DNA from 3 places in the Pontibaca methylaminivorans genome. Region 2 is predicted to be linked to each of the others. Evidence: riboswitches for the same ligand, from Rfam matches in the RefSeq annotation. Region 2 holds a riboswitch; each other region holds the start of a gene.

Region 1 (7,141 bases), 1.7 Mb from region 2:
GGAACGCCGCAAGCTTTTCCACCGCGTCGACATTGCGCGGTCCCGGCGTCAGTTCGTCATAGCTCAGCACCAGAAGGCGGTCGTTGCGCACCGCGCCGACATGGGAAAGCGCCGGGTGGGACCTGAAAAAGGCGATCTTGTCGCGGGCCGAAATCTCTCCGTAATCGACGATCACGACCGCTTCGGGGTCCAGGTCGGCAACGGTCTCCCAGTCGATGCGCACCCAGCTGTTGTCGAGCATCGCGGCGATGTTCTCGCCCCCGGCGGCCTCGATGATGGCCTGCGGCATGGCGTAGCCGCCGGCAGTCAGCGGCACCTTGTCGCCCGAATCATAGACAAAGACCCGCGGCTGCGCCTTCTGCGCACCGGTGCCGGCGGCAATTCCGGTCGCGACGCGGGCGAGCCGCTCGCGATAGCCGGCGATCAGCGCCGCCGCCCGTTCGGGCACGCCGAAGATCCGCGCGAGGTTCTCCAGATCGCGGAACAGGACATCGAAATCCGGCCGCTGATGCTGCCCGAGCCGGACGCAGGATTCGGAGAGTTCGTAAACCGCGATCCCGTAGCGGCCAAGGCTTTCGGGCGTGACCTCGCCGCCGACCCGCATGCCGTAGCTCCAGCCCGCGAAATAGAAGTCGATCCCCTCGTCGAGAAAGGTCTCGAGCGTCGGATAGCTGCGCTGGATCGCGCGCAGCCCGGCGGCGGCGGGAAAGGCCGCGAGCGTCGCCGCCCCCCCGGTCCGGCCGCTGTAGCCGAGAAGGCTGTCCTCGAGCCCGAGCGCGAGCATGATCTCGATCAGGTTCGAGCCGTTGACCAGCGCCCGCCGGGGCGGTTCGGCAATCGTGACCTCGCGCCCGCAACTGCTGACGGTGACGGGAAACGGATCGCGCGCTGCCCCCGCCATGGCCGGGACGGCATTCGCGATCAGGGCCGAGAGGACAATCGGGGCAAGACCCCGCAGGGGCTGTTTCATGGGCATTCTCGTCACGAAATCAGGTCGAAGGAAAAGCGCGGGCGCCCGGTTGCGGCCTCGGTGATGGTCGCGGCCACGTCGAAGGCGGTGCGGATCGTGGCCGGCGTCAGCGTCTCGCCCGGCGGGCCGAGCGCGCAGACGCGACCGCCCCGCATCACCAGCACCTGGTCGGCCACCGCCGCCGCAAGTTCGAGATCATGCAGCGTGATCAGCACCGTTGCCCTGATGCGCCCGAGCAGCGCCATGATTTCCAGCTGATGGCGGATGTCCAGATGGTTGGTCGGTTCGTCCAGAACGATCAGCTGCGGTTCCTGCACCATGGCACGGGCCAGCAGAACGCGCTGTTTCTCGCCCCCCGAAAGGCTGCCGAAGGTGCGGTCGGCCATGTCGGTCAGCCCGAACTCCGCAAGCACCCGGTCGATCACCGCCTCGTCCGCCCCGGCACGGGGCTGGCCGTTGCGATGCGGGATGCGCCCCATGGCGACGACCTCGCGCAGGGTAAAGGAAAAATCGGGCGCGCCCTCCTGCAGCACCGCCGCGACGAGCCGCGAAACCTCGCGCGCGGAAAGCCGCCAGATATCGCGCCCCCCGACCTGCACCTGTCCTGACAGGGGCCGGTTGTGGCGGTAGATGCTGCGCAACAGCGTCGATTTCCCGGCCCCGTTCGCACCGACGATGGCCGTGGTCGTGCCGGCCGGAACATCGAAGCTGATGTCCTCGATGATCCGCCGGTCCGGGCGCGGCCCCCAGGAGAGGCCGCGCACTGTGAGATCGAGCGCCACGTCAGAACCGGATGTTGACGTCGAGCGTCGCCATCCGCGGCGGCCCGAGCAGCCACTGGGTGTCCCGGCCCGATGTCGCATAGAGCCGGTTCGCGACGTTCTCGATATTGAGGTCCACGCTGATGTTGTCCTGCGGGCGCCATTGCAGCCCGGCATTCACCACCGTGTAGGAGGGGCGCCGGCTGGTGTTCGCATCACTGGTGAATGCCTCGGAGACGTAATGCGCGCCCGCGCGGGCGGTCCAGTTCGCGGCGAAATCCCAGGAGCCCCAGATATTGGCGACCCGGTGCGGCACATTCGCCGCGCGGTTGCCGGAATAATCGCCGCCCGGCTGCACGTAATCGTCAAAGCGGGAGGAAACGAACGCCGCATTCGCATTGACGCGGAAGGTTGGCGACACCTCAAGGCCGATGGCGGCCTCGATCCCTTTCGCGCTTTGCCTGCCGATCTGGTGGGTCACGTCCGGGTCATCGGGGTCGCGCGCCAGAAGGTCGGTCTTGACGATGCGATAGGCCGCAAGCGTCGCATCGCCGCGCCCCTCGAGAAAGCCGAATTTCACCCCGATTTCCTGCTGGCGCGCCCGGGTCAGTTTCAGGTCGGCCTGAGACTCGGATAATGAAAGAGCGCTGCCGATCGGCTCAGTTGCTCGGGAATACTGCGCATAAACAGCCACATCCGGCACCGGGTTCCAGACCGCGCCGATGCGCCAGCTGGTTGAGCTGAATTTTTTTGTATAGGCGGGCTCGCGCGATTTAATGTCCACGTTATCATAACGCAGACCGCCGACCAGCGCCCATTGGTCATTGAACTTTATCCGATCATCCATGAACAATGAGTATTGATTCATCTTTGAATCATTGATGATATTCATCGTATAGGGGCCGAATACCCCAGGGCGCGGATTGAGAAAATCAACTGTGGTCTCATCTGTGGCAGGAGTGTGCCTCAATCTCACATATTTCATCCGATTGACGTCAAAGCCAAACGTCGCAGTATTCTCAATATTTCCGAATGTGCTCTCGATAGTTATGTCGGTGCGATTTCCTGTCTCTTCCACATCGTGAGCCAGAGCGAGCCGGGGCTGGCGTGTAACCACTCCGGTGCCGGGGCCATAAGTGTAGCTCTCCACGTTGCGCCAGTCGCGGTTGCTGGTCAGGTGATAGGTGCTGCTGGTCAGCGTCACGCTGTCGTTGGGCGTCCATTCCGCCTTGAGCTGCGTGAACCTGTCCTTGTAGCGCACGAGGCTGTCCTCGACGTTGTAGTTGCGATAGCGCACGCGCCGGTCCACCTGACCATCCACCAGCGGCGTGCCGAAATAGCGGCTCGGGCGGTTGTCGCCGAAATCATGCGAAAGCGTCAGCGCAAGGGTCTCGGTCGCCTGCCAGCGCAGCGCCGCCGAAAGCGAACGCGACGACATGTTGTCCCGATCCATCCAGCCGTCGGAGCCGGTGATATTGGCATCGAAACTGTAGGCCAGCCGGTCGCCCAGCGGCCCGGCGCTGCCATAGGCCAGCCCGCGCTGGCCATGGGTGCCGATGGTGGCCCGCAACTCGTCGCGCCGCCCCTCGGTCAGCGGCTTTTTCGGGATCACGTTGATCGCGCCGCCGACACCCCCTTCGCCGTAAAGCACACCGGCCGGGCCGTTCAGCACCTCGATGCGGTCCACGCTCCAGGTGTCGAAGGGGAAGGTGATCGTGCCCGAGGCCGGGTAAAGCCGCGTGCCGTCATACAGCCGCGTGACCGACCCGTGTCCGTTGAATCCGCGCATGCTGACCGAGGTGCCGCCGTTGCCCGGCGAGCCGCCAAAGCTCACGCCGATCCCGGTGTTCACGATCGCCCGCGTCACATCGCGCTCGCCCCGGCTGCGGATCGCACCCCCGTCGATCACCTGCACGCTGGCCGGCGTCTCGAAGGAGCTGAGGCCAAGCCGGCTGCCGGCGGTGGAACCTTGATGCAGGTCGAGATCCGCCGCCCCCTGCCCCTCGATGGTGATGGTATCGAGCAGCAGCGTCTCGCCGTTGTCCTCGCTGCTGCGGGTGGCGTCCTGCGCAGAAAGCGGCGCGGCCGTGCCGGCCAGAAGCGCGGCGACGACAAGAGCCCGCCGGCGCCTTGGCCGGGCAGGAAGGCGCGGAATTGACGGCACGAGGCCGGACACGCCCGAAAGGGCGGTTGACTGAGATATGAGTTCGGGCACGGATTTCGGCTCCAGCGATCATTTCACCGTCACCGCAAACGCTGCATCCTGTTGCCCGGACTGTCCCTGCGGGCGGATGCGAATTTCACCAGGACACCCCGCCCGATGTGTTCACGCGTGACAACGGCTGACGGCAGGTCTCCTGGCTCGCGAAGCACCGCCCCCTGTCGCCTTCCCGGGGATCGCTCCCAGTGGCATGTGACAGAAGGCTCTCCGCCTACAGTTGCGGGGGCAGCTGCAGCATGAGGCCATCCGGCCCGCACTGCATTCCCTTTTCATTCCGAAATCGGAAAACCGTCGGGACAATCCTTAAGGCGCCCGATGCGGTGCGTCAACGCCCCTGAAGCACGGCCCTGAAACACCGCCCGGTTTCACCCCCGGACATCGGGCCACCGCCGGTTCCACGGCCCGCCGCCCGGTCGCGGGGCGTGGTCCGCGCTCGCGCTTGACAAGCGGGGCGGAAACGGGCTTGGCTCTGCGCATCGCTGGTTCCTGCAGTTTTGCAGGCGAAGAGGGAATGCGACGCCCCGGGCCACCCGGGACAAAACGCAGCCGCCCCCGCGACCGTGACCGGAGAGGATGCCCACTGCCACTGACATCGCGTCGGGAAGGCCGGGCAGCCGCCAGGGGTATCGCCCCTGACATCCGCAAGCCGGGAGACCTGCCAGCACCGGCCCCGCCGTTTCCGGGGCCGTTTCGGAATCATGCGGCCGGGGCATGCCGCAGACCGGACGTGCGGGCGCATGTGCCCCGCACCCCCGTCTGTTCCTCCGGTTGCGAAACTCTGGTCGGAGGGGCCGATGTGTGACGCGATCGAAATCGAACTGGTGGTCTGTACCACCTGCCGCATGTCCGCGGACGGAACCGGGGCGCAACAGCCCCTGCGCGACGGCGCGCGGCTGTCCGCGGCGCTGTCCGCCCGCGGCATTCCCCATGTCAGGCAGGAATGCCTGTCTGCCTGCCGGCGCGGCTGCGTCGTCGTGCTGCGGGGCCCCGGGCGCTGGACCTACCTGCAGGGCGAACTCGATCCCGACCGCGACCTTGACGCGCTCGAGACCATGACCGCCGCCTATCGCGCCGCGCCCGAAGGTTTCCTGCCCTGGCGCGAGCGCCCCGAAAGCCTGCGCCGCAACATCATCGCCCGCATACCGCCAATGGAGCCCGTGAAATGAGCCTTGAGAAAACCCCCGTCACCATCGTTACCGGCTTTCTGGGGGCCGGAAAGACCACGCTGATCCGCCACCTGCTGCAGAACCCGGGCGGGCGGCGGCTTGCCGTTCTGGTCAACGAATTCGGCGATGCCGGGGTGGACGGCGACCTGATCCGGGGCTGCGCGGATGAAAACTGCCCCGAGGCCAATATCCTTGAACTGACCAACGGCTGCATCTGCTGCACCGTCGCCGATGATTTCATCCCCACCATCGAGCGCCTTCTGGCGATGGAGCCGCGCCCCGATCACATCCTGATCGAGACCTCGGGCCTTGCCCTGCCCAAGCCGCTGCTCAAGGCCTTCGACTGGCCCGACCTGCGCTCGAAGATCACGATCGACGGCGTGATCGCGCTCGCCGATGCCGAGGCGGTGGCGAACGGCACCTTCGCCCCCGATCCCGAACACCCCGGCAACACCGGCAGCGATTCGGGCGCCGATCACGAGACCCCGCTGTCCGAAGTGTTCGGAGACCAGATCGCCTGCGCCGACCTCGTGCTGCTGTCCAAGGCCGACCTCGCCGGCGAAGAGGGGCTCGCCACGGCGCGCGCGGCGGTTCTGGCCGAGGCGCCGCGGGACCTGCCGGTCCTGCCCCTGACCGACGGGGTGATCGACGCCCGTGTGGTGCTCGGGATCCATGCGGCGGCCGAAGACAGCATCAATGCCCGCCCCTCGCATCACGACGGTGCCGACGACCACCACGACCACGACGATTTCGACACCATCGTGATCGACCTGCCGGAAGTCGATGACCCGGACAGGCTTGCCGCCAGGGTCGAGGCCCTGACCGCATCGCGGAAAATCCTGCGCATCAAGGGGCACGTGGCGATCGCGGATCGCCCGCTCAGGCTGCTGGTGCAGGCGGTGGGGCCACGGGTGCGCCATCAGTTCGACCGCCCCTGGGGGGCCGCGCCGCGCGAGGGGCGGCTCGTCGTCATCGCCGAAAAGGGTGATCTCGACCCGGATGCGATCCGCGCGGCGCTGATCTGATGCACGTCCTCTTCCGCGAAAGCCACGGGCTGGAGGAAACGGCCACGCCGCGCGATCTCGGGCAGGCGCCCGCGGATCTGGTGGTGCTGTCCTTTTCCGACAGCGATCTCGGCGCTTTCGCGGCGGGCTGGCGGCGCGGGCGCGAGGGGCTGCCCTCGCTGCGGCTCGCCAATCTTTCGGCGCTGCTGCACCCGCTTTCGGTCGATACCTATGTCGAGGCAACGCTTTCCGGGGCGCGGGGCATCCTGATCCGCCTGCTGGGCGGCACCGCCTTCTGGCGCTACGGGGTCGAGCAGGTCGCGGCCCTTGCCCGCGAAAAGGGCATCGCGCTCGCGATCCTGCCGGCGGACGGGCAGCCGGACCCGGCGCTTGACGCGGCCTCGACCCTGCCGGTCGCGACCCTGCGCCGGCTGGCGGAACTCTGCGATGCGGGGGGCGCGATCGCGGCGCAGGGGGCGCTGGCGCAGCTTGCGCTTGCCTCTGGTCTTTATGCCGGGCCGGTGCCGGGGCCGAAGACCCTGCCGCCGTTCGGGCTCTGGCACCCCGATCACGGCCCCCTGCCCGACCCGGAACCGGACGCGCCATTGCCGGGCGCGCCGGATGCGCGCCCGCTGATCGCGGTGCCCTTCTACCGTGCCTGGGCCGCTGCCGCCGATACCGAAGGCGTCGCCGCCCTGATGCGCGGCCTTGAGGCGGGCGGCTTCCGCACGCTCGGCCTTTTCGTGCCGAGCCTCAAGGACAGCGCCGCCGCCGGCTGGTTGCGCGCCGTCCTGCCCCGCCTTTCCCCGGTCGCGGTGGTCAACACCACGGCCTTTTCCGCGCGCGGCAGGGCCGGTTCCCCCCTTGATGCTGCCGGGGTGCGGGTGTTCCAGGCGATTCACGCCACCAATGACCGCGCCGCCTGGTCCGGGGCCGAACGCGGCCTGTCGCCTGCGGACCTTGCCATGCATGTCGCGCTCCCCGAGGTGGACGGGCGGATCAACGCCGGGGTGATCTCG
Region 2 (7,141 bases):
GCTCAAGATCGGCGTGGCCAACGGACGTGTTGTCGCCGATGGCGAAGAGATCTATTCGGTCAAGGACATGAAGGTCGGTCTGGCCACGGCCGCAGGCTGAATGCCCTGTCCGGGCCATCGACCGAGAACAGAGGGAGAAGCCGATGCGCCGCGTCGTCATCACAGGTCTGGGCATCGTTTCCTCGATCGGGAACAACGTGCCGGAAGTGCTTGCCTCGCTGCGGGCCGGGCGCTCGGGGATCGAGGCGGTGCCGGAAATGGCCGAGCACGGCTTCCGCAGCCGCATCGCCGGCACGATCAAGCTCGACCCCGCCGAACATGTGGACAAGCGCACCATGCGCTTCATGGGGCCGGGTGCCGCCTATGCCCATATCGCCATGACCGAGGCGATCCGCGACGCCGGGCTTGAAGAGGGCGACATCGTCAATCCGCGCACCGGCGTCATCGCCGGGTCGGGCGGGCCCTCGACCAGCGCCATGTTCGCGGCACACCAGAGCGTGCTCAAGACCGGCGTGACCAAGCGGATCGGCCCCTTCGCGGTGCCGAAATGCATGTCCTCGACCATCTCGGCCAATCTGGCCACGGCCTTCGGCATCCGCGGCGTCAACTATTCGATCACCAGCGCCTGTTCGACCAGCCTGCACTGCATCGGCAGCGCGGTCGAGCAGATCCAGCTCGGCAAGCAGGACGTGATGTTCGCCGGCGGCGGCGAGGAGCTCGACTGGACGCTGTCCTGCCTGTTCGATGCCATGGGCGCGATGTCGTCGAAATACAACGACACGCCCGAACGGGCGAGCCGCGCTTTTGATGCCGGACGCGACGGGTTCGTGATCTCGGGCGGCGGTGGCATTCTCGTGCTCGAGGATCTGGACCATGCGCTTGCCCGCGGTGCGACGATCCATGCCGAGGTGACGGGTTACGCGGCGACCAGCGACGGGCACGACATGGTTGCCCCGTCCGGCGAAGGGGGCGAGCGCGCCATGCGGCTTGCGCTCGAAACCCTGCCCGAGGCGCGGCGCATCGGCTATATCAACGCCCATGGCACCAGCACCCCGGTCGGCGACGTCGGCGAGGTCGAGGCGGTGCGGCGCGTCTTCGGCGAGGGAACGACCCCGCCCATCAGTTCGACCAAATCCATGACCGGCCATGCGCAGGGCGCGGCCGGCGCGCTCGAGGCGGTGTTCAGCCTCCTGATGCTCAAGCATGATTTCATCGCGCCTTCGATCAACATCGAAAACCTCGATCCGGCGCTCGATCCATCCGAGATCGCCAGCACCCTGGTCGAGAATGCCGGGCTCGACAGCGTGATGACCAACAGCTTCGGATTCGGCGGAACCAACGGTTCGATGATCCTCTCCAGGTATCAGGGATAATGAACAGATGATGCAGCCACTGGCCGGGAAACGCGGCCTGATCATGGGCGTCGCCAACGACCATTCGATCGCATGGGGAATTGCACGGGCCATGAGCGCGGCCGGCGCGGAACTGGCCTTCAGCCATCAGGGCGCCGCCTTCGGCCGCCGCCTCGAACCGCTTGCGGAAAGCCTGGGCTCGACGCTGCTGATCGACGTCGACGTGACGGATGACGCGGCGCTCGACGCGGGGTTTGCCGAACTGGCCGGCCGCTGGGAAACCATTGATTTCGTGGTCCACGCGATCGCCTATTCGGACAAGTCCGAACTCACCGGGCGTTTCCTCGACACGAGCCGGGCGAATTTCCTCCATTCGCTGGAAATCAGCGCCTATTCCTTCATCGAGGTCGCCCGGCGCAGCCATCCCCTGATGCGCGAGAATGGCGGGACGCTCATCACGCTCACCTATCAGGGCAGCAACCGGGTGATCCCGAATTACAACGTGATGGGGGTGGCGAAGGCCGCGCTCGAATCCGCGACGCGCTATCTGGCAAACGACCTCGGGCCCGAGGGCATCCGCGTCAACGCGATTTCTCCGGGCCCCATGCGCACCCTGGCCGGTGCCGCCATCGGCGGTGCGCGCAAGACCTACCGGTTCACCGAGCAGAACGCGCCGCTGCGCAGCAACGCGACGCTGGAGGCCGTGGGCGGTACGGCGGTCTGGCTGGCGTCGGATGCCGGCGCCTTCACGAGCGGCGAAATCATCCATGTCGATGGTGGCTATCACGTGCTCGGCATGCCGCAGCCCGAATCCATGTGAGCCATGACGCACAACCGGCGGTGGGACAATGATATTCCGCCGGCAGCCGGCCCGGCACCGGGACGGCATGCAATGAACGGGCGCCCCTCCTGATGGCGAGCTTCGACACAAGCGACGGGCTCTCGCTCTATTACGAGGACACGGGCCATGGCCCTGCCCTGCTCTGCCTTGCCGGCCTGACCCGCAACTGCCGCGATTTCGACCATGTCGCGCCGCATCTCGCGGGCTGCCGTGTCATCCGCATGGATTATCGCGGGCGGGGCGACTCCGCCTATGACGCCGATTTCCGCAACTATTCGATCCCGCGCGAGGCCGGGGATGCGCTTGAACTGCTCGATCATCTCGGGCTTGAGCGGGCGGTGATCCTCGGCACGTCGCGGGGCGGGCTGATCGCCATGGCGCTTGCGATGATTGCCCCGGCGCGGCTTTCGGGTGTGATCCTGAACGACATCGGCCCGGTGATCGAACCGGCGGGGCTTGCGCGGATTCTGGACCGCCTCGGCCGCCCGCCCGAGGCCCGCAGCCTTGAGGACGCCGCGCATGCACTGGCGCGGGACAATGCGGCGAAATTCCCGGGCGTTCCCCTTGACCGCTGGCGGGAGGAGGCAAGGGCGCGCTACCGCAAGGGGCCGGGCGGGCTCGTGCTGCGGTACGACCCGCATCTGCGCGACGCGGTGGCGGCAGCCGGCGCGGACAGCAGCGCGGCGGATGCACCCGACCCATGGGCGCTGTTCGATGCACTCCGCCCGCTGCCGCTCGGCGTGATCCGGGGCGCGAATTCCGACATCCTTTCGGCCGAAACGCTGCGGCAGATGCAACTCCGGCACCCCGACATGGTCAGCGCAACCGTGCCGGACCGGGGTCATGTGCCCTTCCTTGACGAGCCGCCCACGCTCGGGGTGATCCGTGCCGTCACGGATGCCGTGAAAGCGCGCGGCGGCTGACGCTCAGCCCAGCGCCTCGATGATCGCGTCGAGCCCGTCGGTCAGCGCCGCCGGGCCGGGCTGGAGGATCAGCGAGGAGCTGATCTCGTGGATGCGGCCATTGCGAACCGCCGGGATCGTGTCCCAGCCCGGGCGCGCCGCCATCCGCTCCGGGCGCAGCTTCTTGCCGCACCAGGAGCCTAGAATGACATCGGGGCGCGCCGCCGCCACCTGTTCGGGCGTCACCACGCGCTCCATGGCCTTGCCCCTGGTCACAAGATCCGGGAACGCCTCGCGCCCGCCCGCGATGCCGATCAGTTCCGACACCCAGCGCACGGCCGTTATCATGGGGTCGTCCCATTCCTCGAAATAGACCAGCGGCCTTGCCCGCCCCTCGGCCCGGGCGGCGACCTCGGCAAGGCGCGCCTCGTATCCGCGCGCAAGGTCGTCGGCCCGCCCGGGACAACCGACCAGCGCGCCGACATGGCGGATCATGGCAAGAATGCCGCGCAGATCCTGCTGGTTGAAGGCCATGACCGCCACGCCCTCGCGCAGAAGCGCGGCGGTGATGTCGGCCTGAATATCGCAGAAGCTCAGCACGAGATCAGGTTCAAGCGCGGTGATCGCCGAAATATCCGCCGAGGAAAATCCCGAGACCCGGGGCTTTTCGCGCCGCACCCGCGCGGGGCGGGTGGCAAAGCCTGTGACGCCAATGATACGCGCCTCTTCGCCCAGCAGGTAAAGCACCTCGACCGTTTCCGCCGTCAGGCAGACGATCCGTTCGGGGGGGAAAACACGCATGTCAGATCCTCGCCGTTTCGCAGGGTTCGGCCCGGGCAGGGCAAGCCATGCGGACCGGCGCCCGCAGCATCATCCGCGGCGGGGCCATCAGCCGGGACAGCGGGCCCCGCGCGTCGCGGTCCTCGAAGAATGCGGTGGAAAAGGCGCAGAGCGCCGCGGCATCCTCGCCCTTTTCGACGCCGCAGAACAGCTCCACCCGGTGCGCGTTCAGCACGAACAGGGCCTCGCCCCCGGCCGCACAACCGTCAAGCATGGCCCGCCCGGTCATCTCGAAGCCGGGCCGCAGCGAACAGGCGAGCCGCGCGGCCTGCACGAGCCGTTCGGCAAAGGCCCGCGCCACGGGGCATTCGCGCCCGCTTCGCAGACAGGTGGTGATCTGGAACTGGTGGTCCGGAAATGAAATGCTCATCGCGCCCTCCGCGCAGAAGAGGGCGGCGCATGGTCTGCATGGTCTCGAGTGGCTCCGTCATCACGGCAAACGCTCCTCGGGGCACCCCGCCCGTCTCATGGTTTCAACGATGATGGCAGGTCTCCTGACTCGCGGGTCGCTGCGCCCTTCCCTGCCTTCCCGGAGCCATCAAGGCCCCAGTGGCACAAGGAGGATGGGCGCTCGCCGCTTACAGTTGCGGGGGCAGTCGCGGCCTTGGAGATTCCTCCGCACCGCGTTCCCTTTTCATCCCGCAGGCCGCCTTTGCCGCCCCCGGGAAACCATCAGCGCGACTGTCGCGAAGCACCGGGCCCAAGTCAAGCGCCGAACGCGCGATCCGTCACGATGCCGCAGACCGCGGGAGCACCCAGTGCGGACGGATGAAATGGCAGGTATAGCCGTTCGGGAACCGTTCGAGATAATCCTGATGCTCGGGCTCGGCCTCCCAGAAATCGCCGAGCGGGGCGAGTTCGGTCACAACCAGCCCCGGCCAGAGCCCGGAAGCATCCACGTCGCGGATGGTCTCGCGCGCGGTTTGTTCCTGCCGTTCATCCGCGAAAAGGATCGCCGAACGATAGCTCGGGCCGAGGTCGTTGCCCTGCCGGTCGGGGGTGGTCGGGTCGTGGATCTGGAAGAAGAAGCCAAGGATGTCGCGATAACCCGTCACATCGGGGTCGAAGATCACCTCGAGCGCTTCGGCATGATTGCCGTGATCGCGATAAGTCGCGTTCGGCACGTCGCCGCCGCTGTAGCCGACCCGGGTCGCGATCACGCCGGGACGGCGGCGGAACAGATCCTGCATGCCCCAGAAACAGCCCCCGGCAAGGACGGCGCGTTCAGTCCTGCTCATGCCCGCCCCCGATCCGGCCGAGCCAGGCGCCGTAACCTTCGGCCTCCATGTCGTCGCGGTGGATGAAACGCAGCGCCGCCGAATTGATGCAATAGCGCAGGCCCCCGCGATCCACCGGGCCATCGGGGAACACATGGCCCAGATGGCTGTCGCCATGGGCGCTGCGGACCTCGGTGCGCAACATGCCAAGGCTGTGGTCGCCGTGTTCGGTCACATGGGCGGATTCAATCGGGCGGGTAAAGCTCGGCCAGCCGCAGCCGGCGTCGAACTTGTCGCCGCTCGCGAACAGCGGCTCGCCCGAGACGATATCGACATAAATGCCCGGTTCGCGGTTGTGCAGCAGCTTTCCGCTGCCCGGCCGCTCGGTGCCGCTTTCCTGCGTGACGTGATATTCCTCGGGCGAAAGCGCCGCGATGGCCTCTGCCGATTTTTCATAGCGCATGGCGCCGGCTCCCCTCCTGCTGCGGTCTGCGTCATATCTGTGTGCCATCGTCGCCGGATTCAACGGGGCATGTCCGCGATCACGCTCCCGTTCCATTGCGCCGCGCCGCGCTTCGCCCTATCAGGAGGCATCCCCGACAAAGGCCCTGCACCGTTGAAGACAATCGACCAGATCGCTGCCCTTGCCCCTCTCATGACCGAGTGGCGCCGTGATTTCCACCGCCACCCGGAGCTTGCCTTTGAAGAGACCCGCACCGCCGGCCTAGTGGCGCAGCGGCTGCGGGACTTCGGGCTCGCGCCGGTCGAGGGGATCGGCAGGACCGGGGTCGTGGCCATCGTCGAGGGAGGCGCGCCCGGCCCGTCGATCGCCCTGCGCGCCGACATGGATGCCCTGCCGATGCAGGACGAAAGCGGCCGGGAGTGGCGCTCGTCCCGGGATGGTGTCGCCCATGCCTGCGGTCATGACGGCCACACCGCCGCGCTGCTCGGGGTTGCGCGCCATCTGGCCGAAAACCCGCCCGCGCGGGGCCGCGTCGTGCTGATCTTTCAGCCGGCCGAGGAAAACGGGCTGGGCGCAAGGGCGATGATCCGGGACGGGCTGATCGACCGCTTCCCCTTTGACGAGGTATACGGGTTTCACAACATGCCGCTTCTGGCACCGGGACAGGCCGCGGTGCGCAGCGGCGCGACCCTGAACGGCTATATCGTGTGGGAGGCCGAGATTTCCGGCACCGGCGGCCACGGCGCCGCCTTTTTCAAGGCCACCGACCCGGTGCAGGCGGCAGCACGGCTCGCGACCGAGATTTCCTCGATCATTGGGCGGTATATCGACCCGGCCGACTCCGCGCTGATCACCGTCTGTTCGATCGAGGCCGGCAGTTCGCATAACATCATTCCCGCCACGGCGCGGCTTTCCGGCACGGCGCGGGCGCTCGACCCGGAGGTTCTGGCGCTGCTTCATTCCCGGCTCGAAACCGCCTGCGCCGGGGTGGCGGCGCTGACCGGCTGCGCCATCCGCTGCAATCGGCTGACCGAGGTTCCGCCCTGCATCAACACGCCCGCGGGCGCGGATCATGCGGCCGCCGCCTGTGCCGCCGTGCTGGGCGCCGCCAATGTCACGCGCGACCAGCCCGCCTATCCGTTCACGGATGATTTCGCCCTGTTCCTGCAGGCCGCCGCCGAGGGCGCCTATCTGTTTCTCGGGCAGGAAAGCCCCATGTGCCATGATCCGGCCTATGACTTCGACGATGCGCTGCTTCCGGTGGCCGCAAGCATCTTCGCGACGCTGGTGCGGCAGCGGCTCGGCTGAGGGCCGTCACGCCCGGAGCGTTGCCCCGCCATCGACATAAAGATCCGCCATGGTGATGTGGCTTGCCCGGTCCGAGAGCAGGAAGAGCACCGCCTCGGCCACCTCTTCCGGCACCGCGAGCTTGCCAAGCGGGATCCCGGCCTTGAAGGTCCCGGGCTGCCCGGCGATCACCCGCGCGGCGCCCTGATCGTCGGCCCACATGCCGGTCTGCATCGGCG
Region 3 (7,141 bases), 260 kb from region 2:
AAGCGCTCGCCTATCGCCGCTACGGAAACGCGGCCGACGTCCTGCGGATCGAGGACATCCCCTGCCCCGCGCCGCAAGCCGGCGAAGTCACGGTCGACCTTGCATTTTCCGGGGTGAATCCCTCGGACGTGAAGGCGCGCGCGGGGGCCCGTGCGGGGGCCGCGGAAATGCCCTTTCCGCTGATCGTTCCGCACAGCGACGGTGCGGGGGTGATCTCGGCCATCGGTGAGGGGGTCGCGGGTGAGCGGCTCGGCCAGCGGGTCTGGATCTGGAACGGCCAGTGGCGGCGCGCGCTCGGCACGGCAGCGGCGCAGATTACCCTGCCCGCCGCGCAGGCGGTGCCCCTGCCCGACAACTTGCCGCTTGAAACCGGGGCGGTGCTCGGCATTCCGGGGCTGACGGCCGCCCACGCGGTGTTCGGGGGCGGCGATGTTTCGGGCAGGACGGTGCTGGTCCAGGGCGGTGCGGGCACGGTCGGCCACCTTGCGATGCAGCTTGCCCGCCGGGGCGGGGCACGCACCATCGCCACCGCGCGGGGCCGCGGGCTCGACCAGGTCCGCGGCGCCGGGGCAGATGCCGCGCTCGATTTCGAATCCCCCGATCTGGCGCAGGAGATCCTTGCCGCGAACGGGGGCCACCCCGTTGATCGCATCATCGAGGTCGAATTCGGCCGCAACATCGCGACCGATACGGAGGTGATCGCGGAAAACGGCACGATCTGCGCCTATGGTTCGGCGCTCGCCCCGGAACCGGGGCTGCCCTTCTATCCGCTGCTGTTCAAGGCGGTCACGGTCGAGTTGATGCTGGTCTATCTGCTTCCCGACGCGGCCCGCGCGGCCGCGATCCGGCGTCTGCACGATGCGCTCCGGCATGGAGCGCTCGACTGTCCGGTGGCGGCGGTATTCGACCTTGCCGACGGGGCGCGGGCCCATGACGCGGTGGCCGCCGGCGCGCGCGAGGGTGCGATCCTGCTACGCACCGCCTGACCGGGCGCGCTCAGGCCATGCCAAGCGCTTCCTTGTACATTTCAAGGATCGCCTCTTCCTCGGCGATGTCGTCCTTGTCGCGCTTGCGCAGGGCGATGATCTTGCGCAGCACCTTGGTGTCATAGCCGCGCCCCTTGGCCTCGGCCATGACCTCTTTCTGCTGGTCGGCGATATCCTTTTTCTCGGCTTCGAGCGACTCGATCCGCTCGACGAACTGGCGCAGTTCCTCGGCGGTGACGCTGTAACTCGTGTCGGTGTTGATATCGCTCACTTGCCTGTCTCCCGTATCGGTCTCGTTCCGGCCCTGTTGTCCTGCCGCGACCGGCCGGCAGGGCGTCACCGGGCCATTACCGCCCGCCCCCGCGCTCTGCAAGCGATCATGCCTCTTGATCCGCGCGGGGCTTGCGCCTATGCCGAAGCTGCTCTGGTGCGGCGGGAAACCCGCCGTCAATAGGGAATGTGGTGCGGCGGGAAACCGCCAATTCCACGACTGCCCCCGCAACTGTAGGCGGCGAGCGGAAACAGAATGACACCACTGGCCCGGACCGGGCTGGGAAGGACTGTTTGCCGCAACGACCCGCAAGTCAGGAGACCTGCCAGAGCGATCACCTTCATGTGGCGCGAGGGGCGTCGCATGGGCGGCGCCGGTTCCGCGATGGTGATGCGCACCGTCCTGGAAGGCCCGGCGTGGCTCTCCCAGACATGACCACCGACAAGGCCGGGAGGGCCTGACATGAAACGACTTCTCGCAACCGCATCCGCGCTCGTGCTGGGCACAGGAGCGGCCACGGCGCAGCAATATCTGGAACTGGGCACGATCGTGGTATCGGCCAACCAGACAGAGACCGAAGCGGACCGTGTGGGCGCAACCGTCGATGTGCTGGATGAATACGATCTGGGCAGAAGCACAGGCCCCGAACTGGTCGATACGCTGACGCGGCTTCCCGGCATCACAGCCAGCGCGAATGGCGGCGTCGGCACGGCCACGACACTCAGAATCCGGGGGCTCGGTAGCGGCTATGTCAGCACCCGCATCAACGGCATCGACGTGACCGATCCGACCGAGATCAAACAATCCTACAACTGGGGCGGACTGACCGCCGCGGGGCTGAGCCGCGTCGAGGTTCTGAAAGGATCGCAATCCGCGCTTTATGGATCATCGGCCATCGCGGGCGTGGTGAACATATTTACATGGCGACCGACAAGCGAGGGCATCAGCTACCGCTTTTCGGGGGAGGCGGGCAGCTACGGCACCGCAAGCGTTTCCGGCAGCGTCGGGTATCTTTCGGATCGTGCGGAACTTGCCCTGACCATGACGCGCCTGCATACGGACGGATTCTCGGCTGCCGACGAAAACGACGGCAATACCGAGCGCGACGGATTCGACGGAAAGACCATCTATTTCTCGGGAAGCTATGCCTTGACCGATCAGGTCCGGGTCGGCTTCGACATGATATATGAAGAGCACGAAGCCGATATAGATGGCTATTCGATGTTTCCGCCCTATGGCTTGATAGATACGCCGGACAAGAATTTCACCGACAGAAAGGGTGGACGGATATTTGCGACTTTCGACGGCGATAACGTATCGCATGAACTCGAAGCGTCGTATTTCAAGACAACACGCTATGATCCGAACGGTTACACCCAGCGGTTTGAGGGTATGCGGAAAGGTGCGCGCTATACGGGCACGGTCCGCCCGTCCTTCGGCACGCTCGTTTTCGGCGCCGAGTACGCCGAGGAAAAGGCGCGGCTGGACAGCGACAAATCGCGCAGCGATACGGCCTCGGTCTTTGGCGAGGCGCAATTCGGCCTGTCGGACAACCTTGACCTGACCACTTCCCTGCGTGTTGACCGCCATTCCGAATTTGGCACCGAACCAACCGGGCGGATCGCGCTTGCGTGGCGGCCTGATCAGGCATGGACCATCAGGTCCGCGATTGCCACGGGCTTTCGCGCGCCATCGCTCTATGAGCTTTTTGACCCGACCTATGGCAATGATACTCTGAAACCCGAGAAAAGCCGCAGTTTCGAACTCGGCGCCGAGCGCGAGTTTTCCAATGGCGGTTTGATTGCGGCAACGCTGTTCTACACCAGGATCAACGATCTCATCGACTGGGACAGCGGACGTTACATACAGGTGCCCGGAACCACCACGACGCGCGGGATCGAGTTTTCCAGCGAATTTCCGCTCGGGGAGCGCGTGACCTTTCTCGGCAACTACACCTATACCCGCGCCAGGACCGCGGCGGGCGACCAGTTGAGCCGCGTCCCCGAACATGACCTGCTGCTCGGGCTGCGTGCCAGCCTGACCAACCGGCTCGACGGACAGGTCTTTGTCAACCATGTCGCCGACCGCGTGGATACCGGCCCCATGCCCGATTACACGGTGGTGAACGCGGGGCTGTCCTTTGACCTCACGCCAGCCTCGCAGATCTACCTGCGCGTCGATAACCTGACCGACCGGCAGTATCAGACGGCGCGGGGCTATGGCACCTCCGACCGGGCATTCTATGCGGGTATCCGTGCGGATTTCTGAGGCTCTCTGCGCTGTCGCCGTGGTGGTCCTTTCCGCCACGGCGACGCTCGCCGGCACGCCGCAAAAGGCACCGGAGCGGGTGGTGTCCGCCAATCTCTGCACCGACCAGCTTGCGCTGCTGCTGGCCGCGCCAGGGCAGCTTGTCTCGGTCTCGCGGCTCTCGCGCGATCCGCAAAGCTCGCTCATGGTCGAGGCGGCCCGGGCGCTGCCGGTCAACGACACCCGCGCCGAGTCGATCTTTCTTTTCGCCCCCGACCTCGTGCTGACCGGAACCTATGCGGACCCGGCCACGGTGCAGATGCTGCGCAGCCTCGGCATCCGGGTCGAACAGTTCAAGCCGGCCGATTCGCTTGCCGAGGTGCGCGACAACATCAGCCGCATGGGCGACCTTCTCGGACGCGAAGAGGCCGCGGCGGGGATGCTCGCGCGGTTCGATGCGGGTATGGCCGCGGCCTCCGGCGCGCCCGAAAGGCGCCCCCGCGCCGCGCTTTACTACGCGAACGGCTATACCACCGGCGGCAAGACCCTTGCCGGGGACATCCTGCGCAAGGCCGGCTTCGCCAACGTGGCCGACGAGGCCGGCATCCCGGATGGCGGCAACCTGCCGCTCGAACGGCTGGTCATGCTGGCCCCGGACGTGATCCTGCGCGGGCACGAATACCCGGGCTATTCCCGCGCGAACGAAGTGCTGAAACACCCCGCGCTGCGCGCCCTGCCGGACAGCCTGCTGGCCGGGCACATGGATGACAGGCACTGGATCTGCGGCACCCCGGCGGTGATCGAGGCGCTGCAGGACATGCGCGCGCTGCGCCAGCGGATCGAGGCCGGACAATGACCCGTGTCGCCCTGGTGATGGCCGCGATCTGTGCCGTGCTGTTTGCGGGGTCGCTTCTGGCCGGACCGCTGCCGGTCACGCCGCTGCGCGCGCTCGGGGCGCTTTTGGGCGCCGAGGACACGCCGCTTGCGGTGGTGATGCAGGAAATCCGCCTGCCGCGCGCCCTGCTCGGGCTCATGGTCGGCGGCTCGCTCGGGCTTTCGGGCGCAGCGCTGCAGGGATATCTGCGCAACCCGCTGGCCGAACCCGGGCTGATCGGCGTCACCGGCGCGGCGGCGCTCGGTGCGGTGCTGGCGCTGCAGAGCGGGTTCGCCACCCTTTTCGCGCTGGCGTTGCCGCTTTCGGCGCTCGGGGCGGCGGTGATCGCGGTGCTCGTGATCCTGCTGCTGGCCGGGCCGCGCGGCGGGTCGATCACGCTGATCCTTGCCGGCATCGCCATTTCGGCGCTGGCCGGGGCGCTCACGTCGCTCGTGCTCAATCTGTCGCCCAACCCGTTCGCCACCGCCGATATCGTGTTCTGGATGATGGGGTCGCTCGCGGACCGCTCGTTCACCCATGTCTGGCTCGCGCTGCCGTTCATGGCGGCGGGCTGGGTGCTGCTGCTCGGGCTCGGGCGCGGGCTCGATGCGCTGACGCTGGGCGAGGATGCGGCGCAGGCGATGGGGATGCGGCTCGACCGGCTGCGCCTTGCGCTGATCCTCGGCGTCGCGGCCAGCGTCGGCGCGGCGACCGCGGTCGCCGGGGCGATCGGCTTTGTCGGGCTGGTCGCGCCGCATCTGCTGCGCCCGTTCGTCGGCGGGCGGCCCTCCGCGCTGCTCTGGGCGTCAATGCTCGGCGGGGCGGGGATGGTGCTGGCGGCGGACATCGCCGTGCGCGTGTTCCTGCCCGAGCGCGATCTCAAGCTCGGGGTGCTGATGGCACTGGTCGGCGCGCCGCTGTTCCTGCATCTGATCTACAAGACCCGCAAGGAACTGCCATGAGCCTGCTCACCCTCTCCGGCCTCAGTGTTTTCCGCGGCACCCGCGCGGTGGTCGATGACGTAAGCGCGAGCGTGGGGCGCGGCGAATGCATCGGCCTCGTCGGCCCGAACGGGTCCGGCAAGACCACCCTCCTGCGTGCGGCGCTCGGGCTGATCGGGGCACAGGGCATGTCCTCGCTCGCCCTGCTTGGCGCGGCGGAGCGCGCACGCCGGGTCGCATGGATGCCGCAGGCGCGCGAAATCGCCTGGCCGGTCAGCGTCGAGACGGTGATCGCGCTCGGCCGCCTGCCGCATCTGCCGCGCGGCGCACGGCTGCGCGATGCCGACCGGGCGGCGGTGGAGCGCGCCATCACGCATATGGGGCTCGAGGCGATGCGCGGCCGCACGGCGACCCGGCTTTCAGGGGGCGAACAGGCGCGGGTGCTGATCGCGCGCGCGCTCGCGCAGGAGACGCCGCTCGTGCTTGCGGATGAACCGATCGCCGGGCTCGACCCCGCGCATCAGATCGCCACCATGGAGCTGTTTGCCGATCTCGCCTGGGGCGGGCGCTCGATCATCGTCTCGCTGCATGATCTCGGGCTGGCGGCGCGCCACTGCACGCGGCTGCTGATGCTGGATCGCGGCCGCCTGGTCGCCGACGGCCCCCCGAACGAGGTGCTGACCGCCGAAAACGTGGCGCAGGTCTTCGGCATCACGGCGTTCTATCGCGAGACGCCGCAGGGCGTCGTGTTCCAGCCGATGGAGCTGACCGGATGAACGTCACGCTCAAGGCGCCCTGGCTCATGTTCGACCTGGGCGCACCGCACCGCATCATCAGCTGGGCGGTGGCGAACCCCGGGCTCACGGATGCCAGTCGGATCCTCTGGCGCGAGGTCCGCAATGCCGACCTGCCCGAAGGCTTCGATGCTGACGCCTGGCTCGCACGCGAACTGGCGGTACGCGGCGAAAGCGACGCGGTAGCGATGCTGACATCGCGCAGCCTTGCCGCCTACCGGACCGCGAGCGTCACGGTGGACGGGATTCGCGCCGATTGCGTGGTCACCGCCGGGCTTTCCAACGCCGAGCGCATCGGCACGCGGCTCCCGCCGGCGGATGCGGAAAGCGGCGCGGGATGGGGCACGATCAACATCGGGCTGCGCCTGTCCTGCGGGCTGAATGATGCGGCGCTGATCGAGGCCGTCTCGATCAGTGCCGAGGCCCGCACCGCCGCCATCATGGAAACCGGGCCCATGCTCGCGACCGGGCAGGCCACCGGCACCGGCACCGACTGTATCGCCATCGCCGCCCCGGCGGGCACCGGCCGGCATGTGGGGCTGCATACGGCCGCCGGCGAAGCGCTCGGGCGGGCGACGCATGATGCCGTGCGGGCCGCCACGCTGGCCTGGATGGAGGCGGCAGGCAGGCATCAGCAAATGCCCTGAGGCGGGCCTGTCCCGGCAAGCGGCTTGCATGGTGCCCTGCCCTGCGCTAGGCGCGCGCCATGCGGATGCTGCGCGGGATCAGCGCAGATCGGACGCGGCACGAAAAAGGGAGCACGGAGTCTCATGTTCGAAGCCATGGTGCTGGTCGGCGCGGCCCTGTCCCTGCTCGGGCTCGCGGGTCTGGTCTGGAGTATCCTGCGCGTCGCCCGGGCCCGCCGGGCGCGGCTTTCGGACGAGGATCTGCGCGCCGTGCTGAAATCGGCCCTGCCGATCAATCTCGGGGCGCTGTTCCTGTCGGTGCTCGGCCTCATGCTGGTGGTGATCGGCGTGATGCTCGGCTGAGCACCTGCCCTGAAGAACCGGCCTTTGCGACCAGTGCCG

Evidence for each region. Region 2 has a riboswitch for cobalamin ahead of B0B01_RS09965 (hypothetical protein). Riboswitches for the same ligand answer to the same signal wherever they lie in the genome.
Region 1: linked by a shared signal. The riboswitch ahead of B0B01_RS01640 (DUF1636 domain-containing protein) and the one ahead of B0B01_RS09965 (hypothetical protein) in region 2 are both predicted to bind cobalamin.
Region 3: linked by a shared signal. The riboswitch ahead of B0B01_RS08650 (TonB-dependent receptor plug domain-containing protein) and the one ahead of B0B01_RS09965 (hypothetical protein) in region 2 are both predicted to bind cobalamin.

What each region holds. Positions count from the first base shown of each region.
Region 1 is NZ_FTPS01000001.1:311,806-318,946, forward strand. It holds gene B0B01_RS01625 (ABC transporter substrate-binding protein) at 1-970, opposite strand, end outside; gene B0B01_RS01630 (ABC transporter ATP-binding protein) at 982-1,752, opposite strand; gene B0B01_RS01635 (TonB-dependent receptor) at 1,754-3,946, opposite strand; cobalamin riboswitch at 4,062-4,260, opposite strand; cobalamin riboswitch at 4,416-4,629, shown strand; gene B0B01_RS01640 (DUF1636 domain-containing protein) at 4,747-5,118, shown strand; gene cobW (cobalamin biosynthesis protein CobW) at 5,115-6,143, shown strand; gene cobN (cobaltochelatase subunit CobN) at 6,143-7,141, shown strand, end outside.
Region 2 is NZ_FTPS01000001.1:2,031,572-2,038,712, reverse strand. It holds gene fabA (bifunctional 3-hydroxydecanoyl-ACP dehydratase/trans-2-decenoyl-ACP isomerase) at 1-100, shown strand, start outside; gene fabB (beta-ketoacyl-ACP synthase I) at 144-1,373, shown strand; gene B0B01_RS09980 (enoyl-ACP reductase FabI) at 1,381-2,172, shown strand; gene B0B01_RS09975 (alpha/beta fold hydrolase) at 2,265-3,116, shown strand; gene B0B01_RS09970 (cobalamin-binding protein) at 3,120-3,896, opposite strand; gene B0B01_RS09965 (hypothetical protein) at 3,898-4,305, opposite strand; cobalamin riboswitch at 4,403-4,624, opposite strand; gene msrA (peptide-methionine (S)-S-oxide reductase MsrA) at 4,664-5,173, opposite strand; gene msrB (peptide-methionine (R)-S-oxide reductase MsrB) at 5,160-5,615, opposite strand; gene B0B01_RS09950 (amidohydrolase) at 5,769-6,923, shown strand; gene B0B01_RS09945 (2,3-dihydro-2,3-dihydroxybenzoate dehydrogenase) at 6,930-7,141, opposite strand, start outside.
Region 3 is NZ_FTPS01000001.1:1,766,806-1,773,946, reverse strand. It holds gene B0B01_RS08660 (NADPH:quinone reductase) at 1-986, shown strand, start outside; gene B0B01_RS08655 (DUF2312 domain-containing protein) at 997-1,257, opposite strand; cobalamin riboswitch at 1,395-1,601, shown strand; gene B0B01_RS08650 (TonB-dependent receptor plug domain-containing protein) at 1,720-3,525, shown strand; gene B0B01_RS08645 (ABC transporter substrate-binding protein) at 3,512-4,360, shown strand; gene B0B01_RS08640 (FecCD family ABC transporter permease) at 4,357-5,340, shown strand; gene B0B01_RS08635 (ABC transporter ATP-binding protein) at 5,337-6,095, shown strand; gene B0B01_RS08630 (adenosylcobinamide amidohydrolase) at 6,092-6,760, shown strand; gene B0B01_RS08625 (hypothetical protein) at 6,884-7,102, shown strand.